Regions from separate parts of the Clostridium bornimense genome, predicted to be linked through region 2. Evidence: predicted binding sites of a transcription regulator. Region 2 holds the regulator's gene; the other holds the start of a gene.

Region 1 (7,788 bases), on a different replicon from region 2:
CTATAGGCTCTACTAAACTTGCTAAATAAGTATAAAAAGCTATCAATGTTCCTATTGTAATTTCCTTATTGTAAGCAAAATATGCTCCTAAAATTAAAATCATTACTGGCAAAAAAATAGTCATAATTTCATTTATCGCTGCTACAGTTACTTGAAGATTTATTACTGTTTTTATCTTAGAATAATATCTTTTATTTACAGCATTATCAAATTTTTTAGAAAAATATTCTTCTTTTTGTAATGTTTTTATATTTACAATACCATTGACATTTTCTATCAATAATTGTTGCATATCTGCAAATGCTTTTCTTTCATCTCTATATGCATCTCTCATATTCTTATTTACTTTAACAAGTAATAAATAATATATTGGCAATATAATAAGAACTATCAATGCTAATTTAATATTAAATGAAAATAATACAATCATAACAATAGCAATTTTAAATAAGTTAAGTATAAACATTAGTACCTCAATCCCTGCACTTTCTGCTATAGAACTTCCATCATTTAATACTCTTGATGCAATGTCCCCTGTTGTATTACTATCAAAAAACTTTATCGGTTTTCTTATCATACTTTTATACATCTTATATCTCATATTATTAATTAATTTACTACCAAAATAATGCCATCTTTTTACTTGATATAATTCAGATATAAAGGTGAAAATACCCCAAAATAGTATCTTATAAAATACTTTAACTAAATCTTTAAAAGGGATACTATTATTAATTCCATCTACTAATCCTTGTACTTGGTAAACTAGAAATGTATTTGCTATTACTGATATTGAGCATATAAAAAATAAAAATACCTGCTCTTTTCTAAGATCTTTAAATATTTTTAGAAGCTCACTATATTTTACATTATTTTTCTTCATTAAACCTTTCCCTCCAAATAACTAACTTTTTCTATAAATTATACTATTTTTTATATTATCTTACAAAATATTTATATATATTTTTTTATTGCAAAACTTCATGTATGCCTTACCTTCACTATATTTCATATTCTTATTAGTTTTATTAAGTATAAAGATATTAATGTGAATATTAGTAATATTCCAAAATTGTTAGCACTCTCATTGAGTGAGTGCTAAAAACGAAGATATTCAAAGTATTTTTAAGATTTGTTGCATTATTTTTTCAACCCATTCTCTCATGAATCAATTTTATTTTTAATAAATCATAATGGATTTTGATTATATTTTCCCATAATTCTATAATATAGACATAAAGAAAAAACAAAACAATAAATAAACAAAATAAATTAAATCCAACAAAGATTTTAGAAGGAGGTCTTTTATATGTTCGGATTAATACCTTTTAACACAAAATCTATCGATAACAAAGGAGATGAATTCGGAAATTTAATATCAGACTTCTTTAATGATGACTTCTTTACACCATTTTATAAAGAAGCTAACACCTTTAAAGCTGATATTAAAGAAACAGAAAATGAATACCTAGTAGAGGCTGAATTACCCGGAGTAAAGAAAGAAGATATTTCTCTAGAGTACAAGGATAACAATCTAATTATCTCTGCAAAAAGAAATGAGACTATTAATGAAGAAAAAGATAACTATGTAAGAAAAGAACGTCATTATGGTGACTTCTCAAGAGCTTTCTATGTTGAGGATATTAAAGAAGATTCTATCTCAGCTAAGTTTGAAAATGGTGAACTTATTGTTACATTACCAAAGCTTCCAAAGCCAGAGGAAAAAATAACAAAAATTAATATTCAATAATTTTATAAAAAAATAAGGAGGTCTTTTATATGTTTGGATTAATACCTTTTAGAAGTAATAAAAATTTAAGTAGGGGAGACACATTTGAAAATTTCATATCAGATTTCTTCAATGATGATTTCTTTGCACCATTTGGTGCAAGTTCTGGTGGCTTTAATGCTGATATTAAGGAAACAGACAATGAATACTTAGTCATTGCTGAATTACCTGGTGTAAAAAAGGAAGATATCTCTCTAGAATATAATAATAATCAACTAGTTATCTCTGCAAAGAGAGATGAATTTATAAATGAAGAAAAAGATAACTATATAAGAAGAGAACGCCATTATGGCAACTTCTCAAGAGCTTTCTATGTAGATAATGTAAATAAAGACGATATCTTAGCTAAATTCGAAAATGGAGAATTAAAAATAGTATTACCTAAACTTCAAAAAACTTCTCCATCTTCAAATAGGATAGAAATACAATAACTCCCTTATAAAAAAGGGGAGGGGCACTTATTTTCAAATAAAATGCCCCTCTCTTTTCTATTTATAACTTTCTACCACTACTTAAGTAGAACAGATACTAATATAACTTTATACTACAACATAACAACACTTAAGTAGAATAGATTCATATATATGCTTAAGCCTTACTTTCAACATCATAATTATGAAAATATTTTGTGTTCCCCGAGGACACCTAATTCTCTTCATTTTTCTCCATAAAAACTATAATAGTATTATTACTATTAAAAATACTTTTCTTTTCAGTAATTTTAATATCTTTAATTCTCCATCCATCTTCTGCAAATTTATTTAATTCATCTTCAAATTTATCTTGTGATACATATGGATATGATCCAATATTCCATTGCAAAATTTTATACTTAACCATAATTTCCTCCAAACACCCTTTGTACCTTTTATTTTACATATATATTATTTTTTTGTCAAATAGCTTCATTTCTCTCTTTTCTCTATGTATTGTATTAATTTAGAATCTCTATACATAATATTCTACAAATTTCTTCTACTACTTCATTTATAGTTATTAGTACTATTACAATCACCTTAATCATACTTAATCTATGTGATATTACAAAATTTATAATTGTTCCTCTAAATCACTTAAATAAATAGAATTTCATAATATCGCAAATTTACACTTGTATTTTTATTGATTTTATTGAAAATATAGTTAATAATAAAGTATATAATTAACTTAAAAGAAAGGATTTTTATATGCAAAACAATACAAAATCACTTTTAAAGTCTTTTTCATCTAAGCTTATTTTTGTTATATTATACTTTTTTACATTACACTTTTTATATAAATTAATACATGCAAATATGCTTACAGTAATTATTTATTTCATCCTCTTTTTAACTTGCTTTGTATCCATATTATCTTATATATCAATTTACTTTTTCATACAATATAAAAACAATACATTTTTGAAAAGAAAAAAATCACAAAATAGCACATCATTTAAAATATTAAGATACTCTTATTTATCTATAATAATAGTAATAACATTAATCTTTGGATATAAAACCTTTATATTTGATAGTAAGTTTGAACCACATATTTTAAGAAAATTATTTCATCCAGAAAAAAATATAACAATTACCCTAAGTAGTGATAATATTTATACTGATGAATTTCAAAATATAATTCATGATATTTCTGACGAAGTTACCTTACCTAAAGAATTATATGTCTCTGGTGATTTTAAAGTTTTTTTTAATCACGATGGAACTATTACCTCAATTAATGCTTTACTATACGGAAAAAATAAAAATGGTACTACTGATAGTTTTTTTATTGACTATAACTATAATGAAGGAAAGAAACTTTCTTTAACACTAAATAAAGATGTAAAACCACAATATGATGAAAAATTTAGTATAGATCCTCTAATTAATTATCTTAGTTTATTACCACTAAAATACGCAACTAGTAATTGTGATGCAAATACATTTGCAATATCTTATTCTGGAGAGAAAACATTAGCTGCTAACGCAAAAGGAATTGTATACATAGATTCAAATGGAACTACAAAAGAACCTACTAATTCATATACATCATCAGTAACTGGTTACACTATTTCATTATTTGTTCCAAATCAACAAACAGTTACTAATTCCCTTAAGTACATTATTACTGATAATTTAGATGCAGTTGATGGTGAAATAACCACATCTATATATCGTTCTGACTTATCCAATATTGGAAAACAAATTGCTAAAACATTAGATGATGGTAGCGTTGAATTTAAATTAGATGATACAATTACATACACATTAAAATGTACTAAAGATTCTATAAATCCATCTTCTTTTGATACTGAAAAAACTTATACTCTGTATAAATATAATAAAAATACTAATGAATCTATCGTTTTAAATGATGCTATTTCATCTAATGTAAAAAATATTAATTTAACTTTTATAAATGAAAATATTGGATTCTTATCACCATCCTGTGAAGTAGCTAATCCAACATGGATATTACTAAGAACAGAAGACGGTGGAAAAACATTTGAAAAAGTTACTTTCGAAAATCAACTTATAGAATCAATAACTCAGAATTCTCAAGGTGTAAGCCATATACAGATAAGTACGCCTTATGAGCAAAACGGAATCCTATATTTAAGACTTCAATCTTGTGGAAATGCATATAAAGATGGACATTACTCTTTATGCAAATCAGAAGACAATGGTAAAACATGGTCATTTGTAAAAACTGTTCGTTACTTTTCTAGCAACGAAGATAATAACTTTAATGGCGTAGGCTGATTTATAAAACTTACTTTTAGTAATGCCATTTAATCATCTTCTCCTTATATTTTAATCTATACTACATATTTTATTGTTTGCATATACTCAATAGAAATTGGATGGTAACTTACTTTTTAGTGTACCTCCTTTTCTATTTATAACTTTCTACCACTACTTAAGTAGAACAGATACTAATATGACTTTATACTACAACATAACAAAACTTAAGTAGAACAGCATTATATATATGCTTAAACCTTACTTTCAACCTACATATACATCATAATTAAGAAAATTTTTTGTGTTCCCCGGGGACACCTAATCCTCTTCATTTTTCTCCATAAAAACTATAATAGTACTATTTGTATTAAAAATGCTTCTTCTTTCAGCAGTTTTAATATTTTTAATTTCCCATCCATCTTTTGCAAATTTATTTAATTCATCTTCAAAATTATCTTGTGATACATATGGATATGATCCAATATTCCATTGCAAAATTTTATACTTAACCATAATTCCTTCCACACCCCTAATAACTTTTATTTATTGTCAATTTTTTATTTATTTCTTAACCTAATCTATTGTATTACTAAAAGATCCTTATTCCCCTTTTATATAGCAACACTTAAGTAGAACAGATTCATATATATACCTAAGACTAAATTTTCATAATCATAATTAAACAAGGATTTGATTCATCCCACAATGTAGGAAAACATTCCAACTCTCTAAATCCTAAACTTTTATAAAATTTTCTTGTTTTTTTATAATATATATCTGGATTTGATTCGTCTAATGTCTTTACTTGCAAAAATTCATATCCATTTATTTTACACCATTTATAACATTCCTTGAATAGAGCAGTACCAATACCTTTTCTATGATATTCTACATCTACTCCTATAACATAAATCTCTGCTGTATACTTACTTGTAATTTTTACTGCGATAAATCCAATATAATTATCTTCATCATATACAGTCCAAAATGGCATACTGCTACTTTCTTCGATATATTCCTTAGTAGATTCTGGAATTCCGAACCACTGAGGTAGGCTTTCTAATATCTTTTTTGATATTTTCCTTTTTAAACTTTTATCTTCTACTAATTTAATATTCATATTTTATCTTCTTCCTATCAAATTGTATTTTGTGTTCCCCCGGGACACTTATTCACACTTTAAAATTTTATCTTTCATCCAACTATCTTATCTTTCTTAATAAAACATGATTGAAAAAAGATATATTAATAAACTCTTCAATATCTGAAACTTTCATTTCAATTTCAAACATCTTGTCTTGCCATGATTTTTCATTTTTTATTTCATTATTCTGTTGTAACGCCCAAAACGTTCTAACACCACGAATTTTCTCTATAATAATATTCTTATTACCTATCCACTCTTTAATATCATCTATGTCATAATAATTTATTTCTCCAAAAGAATATACATTAATTTTCCCACCATTAAGAAGAGATATTGCTTCATCTACATTATTTTCAAAAACAACTTTTTGCATAATTCTACCTGCATGATTATGCTTCACTATTGACAATACACCGTTGGGCTTAAGTATCCTATAAAATTCATCAAATATCTCTTTTCTTTCTTTTGCGTATTCTAAAACATTATGACACAATATAACATCAAACGAATTATCTTCTTGTTCTTTTAATGCTTTTATATCACCATAAATTTGTTTGTAATTATTTTCACATATTCTTTCTTCTATCATTTCTAAATTAGGTTCTATTGCAGTAACATTGTTTTTGGCTGCTAAATAATTTGATGTAAATCCAAATCCACTTCCAAAATCAAGAACCTTACAATTACTTATACTTGAAAGTTGCTCCCATATTACTTTATAAAACAATATTCCCCATGGTTTTTTTATATTTTCTAAATAATTCTTAAGATTACTATCCATAGCCCCCCCTAATATTATAATATATCCCTATTTGGTAAATTATTTAAAACCATATATATTATAACATAATTACATATTTTGTAAAACTAATTGGCAATACATTGAATACTTCATTTAGTAATTTTATAATTATATATGAGGTGATTTTTATGGGTAAAATTGTAGCTATCGGTGGTGGAGAGATTCTTAATAATGAAACTTTTATAATAGATAAATTTATTGTACAATTTTCGGAAAAGAAAAATCCTAAACTTCTTTTTATTCCTACTGCTAGTGGAGATTCTCAGGGCTATATTAAAACAATCCAATCTATATATGGAGATAAATTAGGTTGCATAATTGATACATTACTTTTAATAAATAACGATATTACTGAAAATGAAATAAAAGAAAAAATTCTATCATCTGATATTATCTATGTTGGTGGGGGAGACACAGTAAAGATGATGGAAATATGGAAAGATAGAAAAGTTGATATATTCTTAAAAGAAGCTTTTCATAAAAACATAGTTCTTTCTGGTATAAGTGCCGGTGCAATTTGTTGGTTTGATAAAGGTCATAGTTCTTTATTGAATCCTGGCTTATGGGATTATGAACCTGCCATTGGACTTGGTCTAATTCATGGAATTAATTGTCCTCATTATAATGAGATAGGTCATGAAAGTTTTGATATTGCTATGAAAACAGAAAAACTTCCTGGTATAGCATTAGAAAATAACTGTGCTTTTGTAATACACAATGACAATTATAAAATAATTAAATCAAATTCTAATAAAAACTGCTACTATTTCAAAAATAATAACGGAACAATTGAAAAAAATCTTTTAAATAACTCAGATTTTCTCCCATGGGTATAATAAAAAAGTGTCCCCTGGGAACACTTTTTAAAACTGTAAGCTGCAATTATCATGCATATTGACTATTATATAATTCGTAGTAGAATCCTTTTTTCTCTAATAATTCTTTATGATTTCCTTGCTCTACTATATTTCCTTTATTCATAACAAGAATCTTATCTGCACTTACAATAGTAGAAAGTCTATGTGCTATTACAAAGCTAGTTCTTCCTTCCATAAGCTTTAAGAAAGCTTTTTGAATTCTTATTTCAGTAAGAGTATCAATAGAACTTGTAGCCTCATCTAATATAAGCATCTTTGGATCAGCTAACATTACTCTAGCTATTGTTAATAACTGTCTTTGTCCTTGTGATAAATCTTCATCAGAAATAATTGTATCATAGCCATTTTTTATTCTTTTAATAAAAGAGTGGGCATGGGCGGACTTTGCTGCTGCAATTATTTCTTCATCTGTAGCCCATGGCTTTCCATAAGCTATATTTTCTTTT
Region 2 (7,788 bases):
TCTACTCCTGCTGGTATATCTAATGTAATGCTTCTTTGTCTTCTTTCAATACCTGTTCCTCCACAATGTGAGCATGGATCTTTAATAATTGTTCCTTTACCACCGCAAGTATCACATGTTCCTGTTTGAACAAAAGTTCCAAGTGGTGTATTTCTTTGAATTTTAATTTGACCTGTTCCTCCACATTTAGAACATGTTTCTTTACCGCTTCCACTTTTAGCACCTGTACCATTACAAGTTTCACAGCTTTCATTTCTAACAATTTTTATTTCTTTTTTACAACCGAAAACTGCTTCTTCAAAAGTCAAATTGATTGTTACTTCTAAATCTGATCCTCTTTCTGGACCATTTCTTCTCTTACTTCTTCCACCACCGCCGAAGAAGTCTCCAAATATATCACCTAAATCAAAATCAAAACCGCCACCGCTACTAAAGCCGCCAAATCCACCAAATCCATCAAATCCAGCACCATCTGCGCTTCCAAATTGATCATATCTTTGTCTCTTTTCTGGATCAGATAATACTTGAAACGCTTCATTTATTTCTTTAAATTTTTCTTCAGCTTCTTTGTTACCTTGATTTTTATCTGGGTGATATTTTATAGCAAGCTTTTTAAAAGCCTTTTTTATTTCATCTTGAGAAGCATCTCTTGATACACCAAGCACTTCATAATAATCCTTATTTGCCAATTTCTTCACCACCCTACTTAAATTAAGGGAGGGGTAAAACCCTTCCCTTTAACATTTGACTTCTATATTATATACTATTTATCATCTACTTTAAAGTCTGCATCTACAACATTATCATCAGCGCTTCCTGCACCAGCAGCATCTCCTGCACCAGTAGCACCTTCTGCACCTTGTGGATTTGCTTCAGCATACATCTTTTGAGATATTGCATAGAATTCTTGAGTTAATTCTTCTTGTGCTTTCTTAATAGCTTCTATATCATCGCCATCTTTAACTTTCTTTAACTCTTCAATTTTAGCAGTTACTTTAGCTTTTTCATCTTCAGAAATTTTATCACCAAGATCTGTTAATGATTTTTCCATTTGATATACTAAGTTGTCAGCATTATTTTTAACTTCTATAGCTTCTTTTCTATTCTTATCAGCTTCTGCAAATTGTTCAGCTTCTTTTACAGCCTTATCTATTTCTTCATCAGAAAGATTAGTTGAAGCAGTGATAGTTATATTAGCTTCCTTACCAGTTCCTTTATCCTTAGCTGAAACATTAACTATACCATTTGCATCGATATCAAATGTTACTTCTATTTGAGGAATTCCTCTTGGAGCTGGAGCTATTCCTGATAATGTGAATCTACCAAGTGACTTGTTATCTACAGCCATTTGTCTTTCACCTTGAACTATATTAATTTCAACTGATGGTTGATTATCTACAGCAGTTGAGAATACTTGACTCTTCTTAGCTGGGATTGGTGTATTTCTTTCTATTAATGGAGTCGCAATTCCACCCATTGTTTCAATTCCTAATGTTAATGGTGTTACATCTAATAGTAAGATATCTTTAACATCACCAGTTAATACACCAGCTTGAATTGCAGCACCAACTGCAACAGCTTCATCTGGGTTAACTCCCTTTGATGGTTCTTTTCCTGTAAAGTTTTTAACAGCTTCTACTACTGCTGGTATTCTAGTTGATCCACCAACTAAAATTACTTTATCTATATCACCAATTGTCATTTTAGCATCTTCTAATGCTTTCTTCATTGGAGTTAAGCTTCTTTCAACTAAATCTCTTGTTAATTCGTTGAACTTAGCTCTTGTTAAATCTTCATTTATATGTTTTGGACCTGTTGCATCAGCAGTAATAAATGGAAGATTAATATTTGTGCTTTGTGAAGAAGATAATTCTATCTTAGCTTTTTCAGCTGCTTCCTTTAATCTTTGAAGTGCCATTTGGTCATTTCTTAAATCAATTCCATATTCTTTTTGGAAATTATCTGCTAAGTAGTTCATGATTTTTTCATCAAAATCATCTCCTCCTAGCTTAGTATCTCCGTTTGTTGATTTAACTTGGAATAATCCATCACCAAGTTCTAGAATAGATACGTCGAAAGTACCTCCACCTAAGTCATATACTAAAATTGTATGACTATCATCTTGCTTATCTAATCCATATGCTAAAGATGCTGCTGTTGGTTCATTTATTATTCTTAATACTTCAAGCCCTGCAATCTTACCTGCATCCTTTGTTGCTTGTCTTTCTGCATCATTAAAGTATGCTGGAACTGTTATTACTGCTTGAGTAACTTTTTCTCCTAAATAACTTTCAGCATCGGCCTTTAATTTTTGTAAAATCATTGCTGATATTTCTTGTGGTGTGTAATCTTTACCATCTATATTAGTTTTATGGTCTGTACCCATATGTCTTTTAATTGAAATTATTGTTTTATCTGGGTTTGTAATTGCTTGTCTTTTTGCAACTTGCCCTACTAATCTTTCTCCATCTTTTTGGAAAGATACTACTGATGGTGTAGTTCTAGCTCCTTCAGAGTTTGCTATAACTACTGGATCTCCTCCTTCCATTACTGCAACACATGAATTTGTTGTTCCTAAATCAATACCTATTACTTTTGACATTATAATTACCTCCAATTTTATTTTGCAATTAATTTGCTACTTTTACCATACTATATCTTAAAACTTTAGATTCTTTCTTGTATCCTTTTTGGAATACTTCTACAACTTCATTTTCTCCAAAAGAATCATCTTGTATATGCATTATTGCTTGATGAACATTTGGATCAAATCCTTCTTCTGTAGATATTTCTTCTACACCAAGTTTTGCTAATGAATCTAGCAAACTTTTTAATGTCATTTCAACTCCAGTTCTAAGAGAACTTTCATCGCCAACAGCTGATACAGCTCTTTCTAAGTTATCTATTGCTGGTACAATCTCTTTAAGAGTATCTACAACAGCATTATCATAAATTTCTTCTTTTTCCTTAGCTGATCTATTTCTATGATTTTCATATTCTTTATCTAATCTCATAAGCTTATCACGAAGGGCTTCTACTTCCTTTGAAAGCTTTTTACTATTTTCAGCTTCTTTAGTATATTTTACTTTATAGTAATCTTCTTCATTAATTACTTTAGATTCCTCTTCTGAATTATTTTCAACATTATCAGATTCTATATTTTCTTCACAATTGTTAGTGCATTCCTCATTTATCGATTCTTCTGCACAACTTGAATCTTTCATTTCTTCTTTCATTTCCTCATTATTAGTTGTCAATTACATCACCTCTCTACTCTTCACCTAATCTTTTAGTTATAGTTCTATTTAATTCATTAACAAAAGATGTTAATATAGATACTATTCTTGCATATGGAATTCTTGTTGGTCCAATAAGTCCTATGGTACCAAGTGGTCTATCACCTAGTTTGTAAGTAGCCTTTATAACAGAACATTCTTTTGCTCCTATTATTTTGTTTTCTTCACCGATAACAATATTAAAATCGCTCTCAGCTTTCAATAGGCTATTTACATTTTTGGTATCTTCTAATAAGTTGAACATATTTTTAACTTTATCAATATCTTTATACTCAGGCATAGAAAATAAATTTTGTATTCCTTCAACGTAAATTTCAGAATCATAATCATCTTTCATTTCATTAATAATTTGATTCATTAATGAATCAAATATTTTTTCATTGCCTGCAAAAGAACTTTTAAGTTCCACAATAACTTGATGATCTATAGACTTTAAATCTACACCTTGAAGAAATGAATTTAATATAGCATTTATTGAATTTACTGCGTTAATATCCACCTCTTCATCAACTCTAATCATTGCATTTTTTACGATTCCAGAGTCGCTGACCATAACTAAAAGTAACTTAAGCTTATCTACATATACTATTTGTAATGATTTAAGATAGCTTTTATTTAATGATGGTGTTTTAACTACACAAGTAAGTTTTGTCATATGAGATAATAACTCTGTTGATGACTTAATTATCTTACTTAAATCATAGATACTTTGATTCAAAACACTATGAATTAAATTTTCTTCTTGAGGTGTGATTATTGATGGCATCATAAGTCTGTCAACATATAATCTATATCCTTTATCGGAAGGAATTCTTCCTGAAGATGTATGAAGCTGTACTAAATACCCCATTTCTTCTAAGTCTGACATCTCATTTCTTATTGTAGCAGGACTAACACCTAAATTATACTTTTTTGCAATTGTTCTAGAACCCACTGGCTCCCCAGTACTTATATAGTCATCAACAATAGCTTGAAGTATCCTAATTTTCCTTTCATCCATTTCCATCATTATCACCTCTTATTAGCACTCATTATAATTGAGTGCTAACATCTTGTCTATAAAATACCACTTTGGAATATTATTGTCAATATTGATTTTTACCTCATAATTTACCCTCTATACTTAAAAAAATCATTTAGATTAAATTAGATACTATATTCTCCATTTTTCATATGCAAGTAATTTATAATATAAAATCACTCATTATATAGTTTGATACTTCTATTCCCCTTTTAGTCAAGAACATATTACCACAAGCAATTTTAAGCAGATCCATATTAGTATATTTATTAATGACATCACCATATATATCTTCTATTCTCTTATTATATCTTTTATAAAATTCCTCTATTGATATCCCTTTTATCATCCTTAATCCCATAAATACGAACTCTTCCATATCATCTTTTATAGAATTTTCTATTACTTCTTCTATTGCATTGCCTTTTTTATTTATCCTATCTATATATTCACCTATATTATTAACATTTTTTAATCTTTTATGAGAACAATATGATGCTGCAGAAGATCCTATCCCAATATAATTATTTAATGTCCAATAAACGATATTATGTTTACATTCCTTTTTTTCTTTTGAAAAATTCGAAATTTCATATTGATGATATCCTCCTTTCTCTAATTCCTCTAATGTAATACGATACATATCTCTTTCTACCTCTTCATCAGGTAACTTTAACTTATCATTATTATATAATTCATAAAATTTTGTTCCTTCTTCTATTATTAAAGAATATGCTGATATATGGTCTAATCCTAAATCAATTAAAGACTTTATAGACTTTTTATATTCCTGTAATGATTGTCCTGGTAGACCAAACATTAAATCTGCATTTATATTTTCAAACCCTACTTCTCTAGCATCATTATAATTTTTTAAAAAATCCTCATACTTATGTATTCTTCCTATAAATTTTAACAAGTCATTATTTGTACTTTGTAATCCCATAGAAAGCCTATTTACCCCAATATCCTTCATCATACATAACTTTTCTTTTGTAAGTGTTCCTGGATTTCCTTCCATAGTAAATTCGCAATTATTTGACATCTTAATATTACTTATAATATCACCTAATTTTTCTATTTGCCTTTCACTTAAATGGGTTGGTGTGCCTCCACCTATAAATATAGTGTCATAAGTATCTTTTGCCCTCGATTTAGCTTCTTTTTCTAATGCATTTAAATATTCTTCTATACTGTTTTCCATACAAGAATACGATGGAAAATCACAATAAAAACATTTATTTTTACAAAATGGTATATGTATATATAAACTGCTCATAATTCCTCCTATATATAAATCATAATTCACAATTCACAAAGCGCAATTCACAATTCATGTAAATACAACTTTCATTAGCTACCTATAAGACATAATTATAATATCAATTATAATTATAAAATAAGTCTCAATAACAAATTAACGACAATGCACTTATAATTCAAGAAATTCCGCAGGAATTTTCACCTTAATTGTGAATCGTAAATTGTGAATTTTAAAAAAAGAGGCTCGCAAACAAATTTTCATTTATCGTTGCGACACCTCTCTTATTTTTAATCTACTTTTAAAATAGACATAAATGCTTCTTGTGGTACTTCTACAGAACCTACTTGACGCATTCTCTTCTTCCCTTCTTTTTGTTTTTCAAGAAGTTTCTTCTTTCTTGAAATATCTCCACCATAACATTTAGCTAATACATCTTTTCTCATAGCTTTTATGGTTTCTCTTGCTATAATTTTTGCTCCTACTGCTGCTTGAATTGGAATTTCAAACATTTGTCTTGGAATAACTTCTTTTAATTTTTCCGCTATTCCTCTTCCTCTAGTATATGCTCTTTCTTCTGGGACTATCATAGATAATGCATCTACAACTTCAGAATTTAATAATATATCAAGTTTAACTAGTTTAGTTCTTGAATATCCTATAAGTTCATAATCAAATGAAGCATATCCTTTTGTTCTTGATTTTAATGCATCAAAGAAATCATAGATTATCTCATTTAAAGGAATATCATAAGTAAGCATAACTCTAGTTTCCTCTAAATATTGCATATCTTTAAATGTACCTCTTTTATCTTGACAAAGTTCCATTATGGCCCCAACAAAGTCTGCTGGTGTAATAACTGTTGCTTTTACCATAGGCTCTTCCATGTAATCAATTTCTGTAACTGGTGGAAGATTAGTTGGATTTGTTAATTCTATAATTTCTCCATCTGTTTTTATTACTTTATATATAACTGACGGTGCAGTTGTTATGATATCTAGATTAAATTCTCTTTCTATACGTTCTTGTATTATTTCCATATGTAGTAATCCAAGAAAACCACATCTAAATCCAAATCCAAGTGCTACAGATGTCTCAGGCTCAAAAGATAGCGCCGCATCATTAACTTGTAATTTTTCTAAAGCTTCTTTAAGTTCAACATATTTCGCTCCATCAACTGGATAAATTCCTGAATACACCATAGGAATTGCTGGTTTATATCCTGGTAATGGTTCCTCTGTGCCACCTTCAGCATAAGTTACAGTGTCTCCAACTCTTGCATCTCTAACATTTTTAATTGATGCAGTAAAATATCCAACACATCCTGGACCTAGTTCATCTACAGGCATGTAATTTGGTGCAAAAACACCTACTTCAGTAACTTCGTATTCTTTCTTCGTTACCATAAGTTTTATTTTTGTTCCTTTTTTGATCTTTCCATCTTTTATTCTTATATAAGATACTACACCCTTATACGAATCGTAAAATGAATCGAAGATTAATGCCTTAAGTGGTGCATTTTCATCCCCTGATGGAGCTGGTATTTTTTCAACAACAGCTTCTAAAACATCTTCAATATTTAATCCAGTTTTAGCTGAAATAAGTGGACACTCTGATGCTTCTATTCCTATAACATCCTCTATTTCTTCTCTTACTTCATCAGCCCTAGCAGATGGTAAATCAATTTTGTTAATTACTGGTACTAATTCCAAATCATGATCTAACGCTAAATATGTGTTTGCTAAAGTTTGTGCTTGTATACCTTGTGTGGCATCTACTACTAATATAGCTCCTTCACAAGCAGCAAGAGATCTTGATACTTCATAATTAAAGTCTACATGACCAGGAGTATCTATAAGATTCAATATATATTCTTCTCCATCACTTCTTTTATATACTAATCTCGCAGCTTGGGATTTTATTGTTATTCCTCTTTCTTTTTCAAGCTCCATATTATCTAAAACCTGAGCTTCCATTTCTCTTTGAGTTAAGGTTCCTGTCTTTTCTAAGAGTCTATCAGCTAGTGTAGACTTACCATGGTCAATATGGGCTACAATACAAAAGTTTCTTATGTTTTTTTGATTTATGCTCATTTTTCTTCCCCCACTCTATTTTTGTTTGGGTATTTATTCTATTCCGATTTATGCGGAATGATTATCTATTTATCAATGTTAAATTATATCATAGATTCCCCGATAGTTGTCAATATT

The links. The regulator HrcA, encoded in region 2, represses chaperone genes, less so after heat shock. The targets are predictions, from matches to a motif close to TGTTAGCACTCNNNNNNNNNGAGTGCTAACA.
Region 1: a site for HrcA is predicted at 1,074-1,104, ahead of CM240_RS13430 (Hsp20/alpha crystallin family protein). Genes of this name have one in related genera too.

What each region holds. Positions count from the first base shown of each region.
Region 1 is NZ_HG917869.1:16,015-23,802, reverse strand. It holds gene CM240_RS13435 (ABC transporter ATP-binding protein) at 1-883, opposite strand, end outside; gene CM240_RS13430 (Hsp20/alpha crystallin family protein) at 1,310-1,750, shown strand; gene hsp18 (heat shock protein Hsp18) at 1,780-2,220, shown strand; gene CM240_RS13420 (DUF4177 domain-containing protein) at 2,435-2,629, opposite strand; gene CM240_RS13415 (sialidase family protein) at 3,190-4,533, shown strand; gene CM240_RS13410 (DUF4177 domain-containing protein) at 4,834-5,028, opposite strand; gene CM240_RS13405 (GNAT family N-acetyltransferase) at 5,174-5,635, opposite strand; gene CM240_RS13400 (class I SAM-dependent methyltransferase) at 5,718-6,443, opposite strand; gene CM240_RS13395 (Type 1 glutamine amidotransferase-like domain-containing protein) at 6,593-7,300, shown strand; gene CM240_RS13390 (ABC transporter ATP-binding protein) at 7,350-7,788, opposite strand, start outside.
Region 2 is NZ_HG917868.1:1,631,327-1,639,114, forward strand. It holds gene dnaJ (molecular chaperone DnaJ) at 1-689, opposite strand, end outside; gene dnaK (molecular chaperone DnaK) at 764-2,602, opposite strand; gene grpE (nucleotide exchange factor GrpE) at 2,631-3,236, opposite strand; gene hrcA (heat-inducible transcriptional repressor HrcA) at 3,271-4,305, opposite strand; gene hemW (radical SAM family heme chaperone HemW) at 4,481-5,596, opposite strand; gene lepA (translation elongation factor 4) at 5,869-7,671, opposite strand.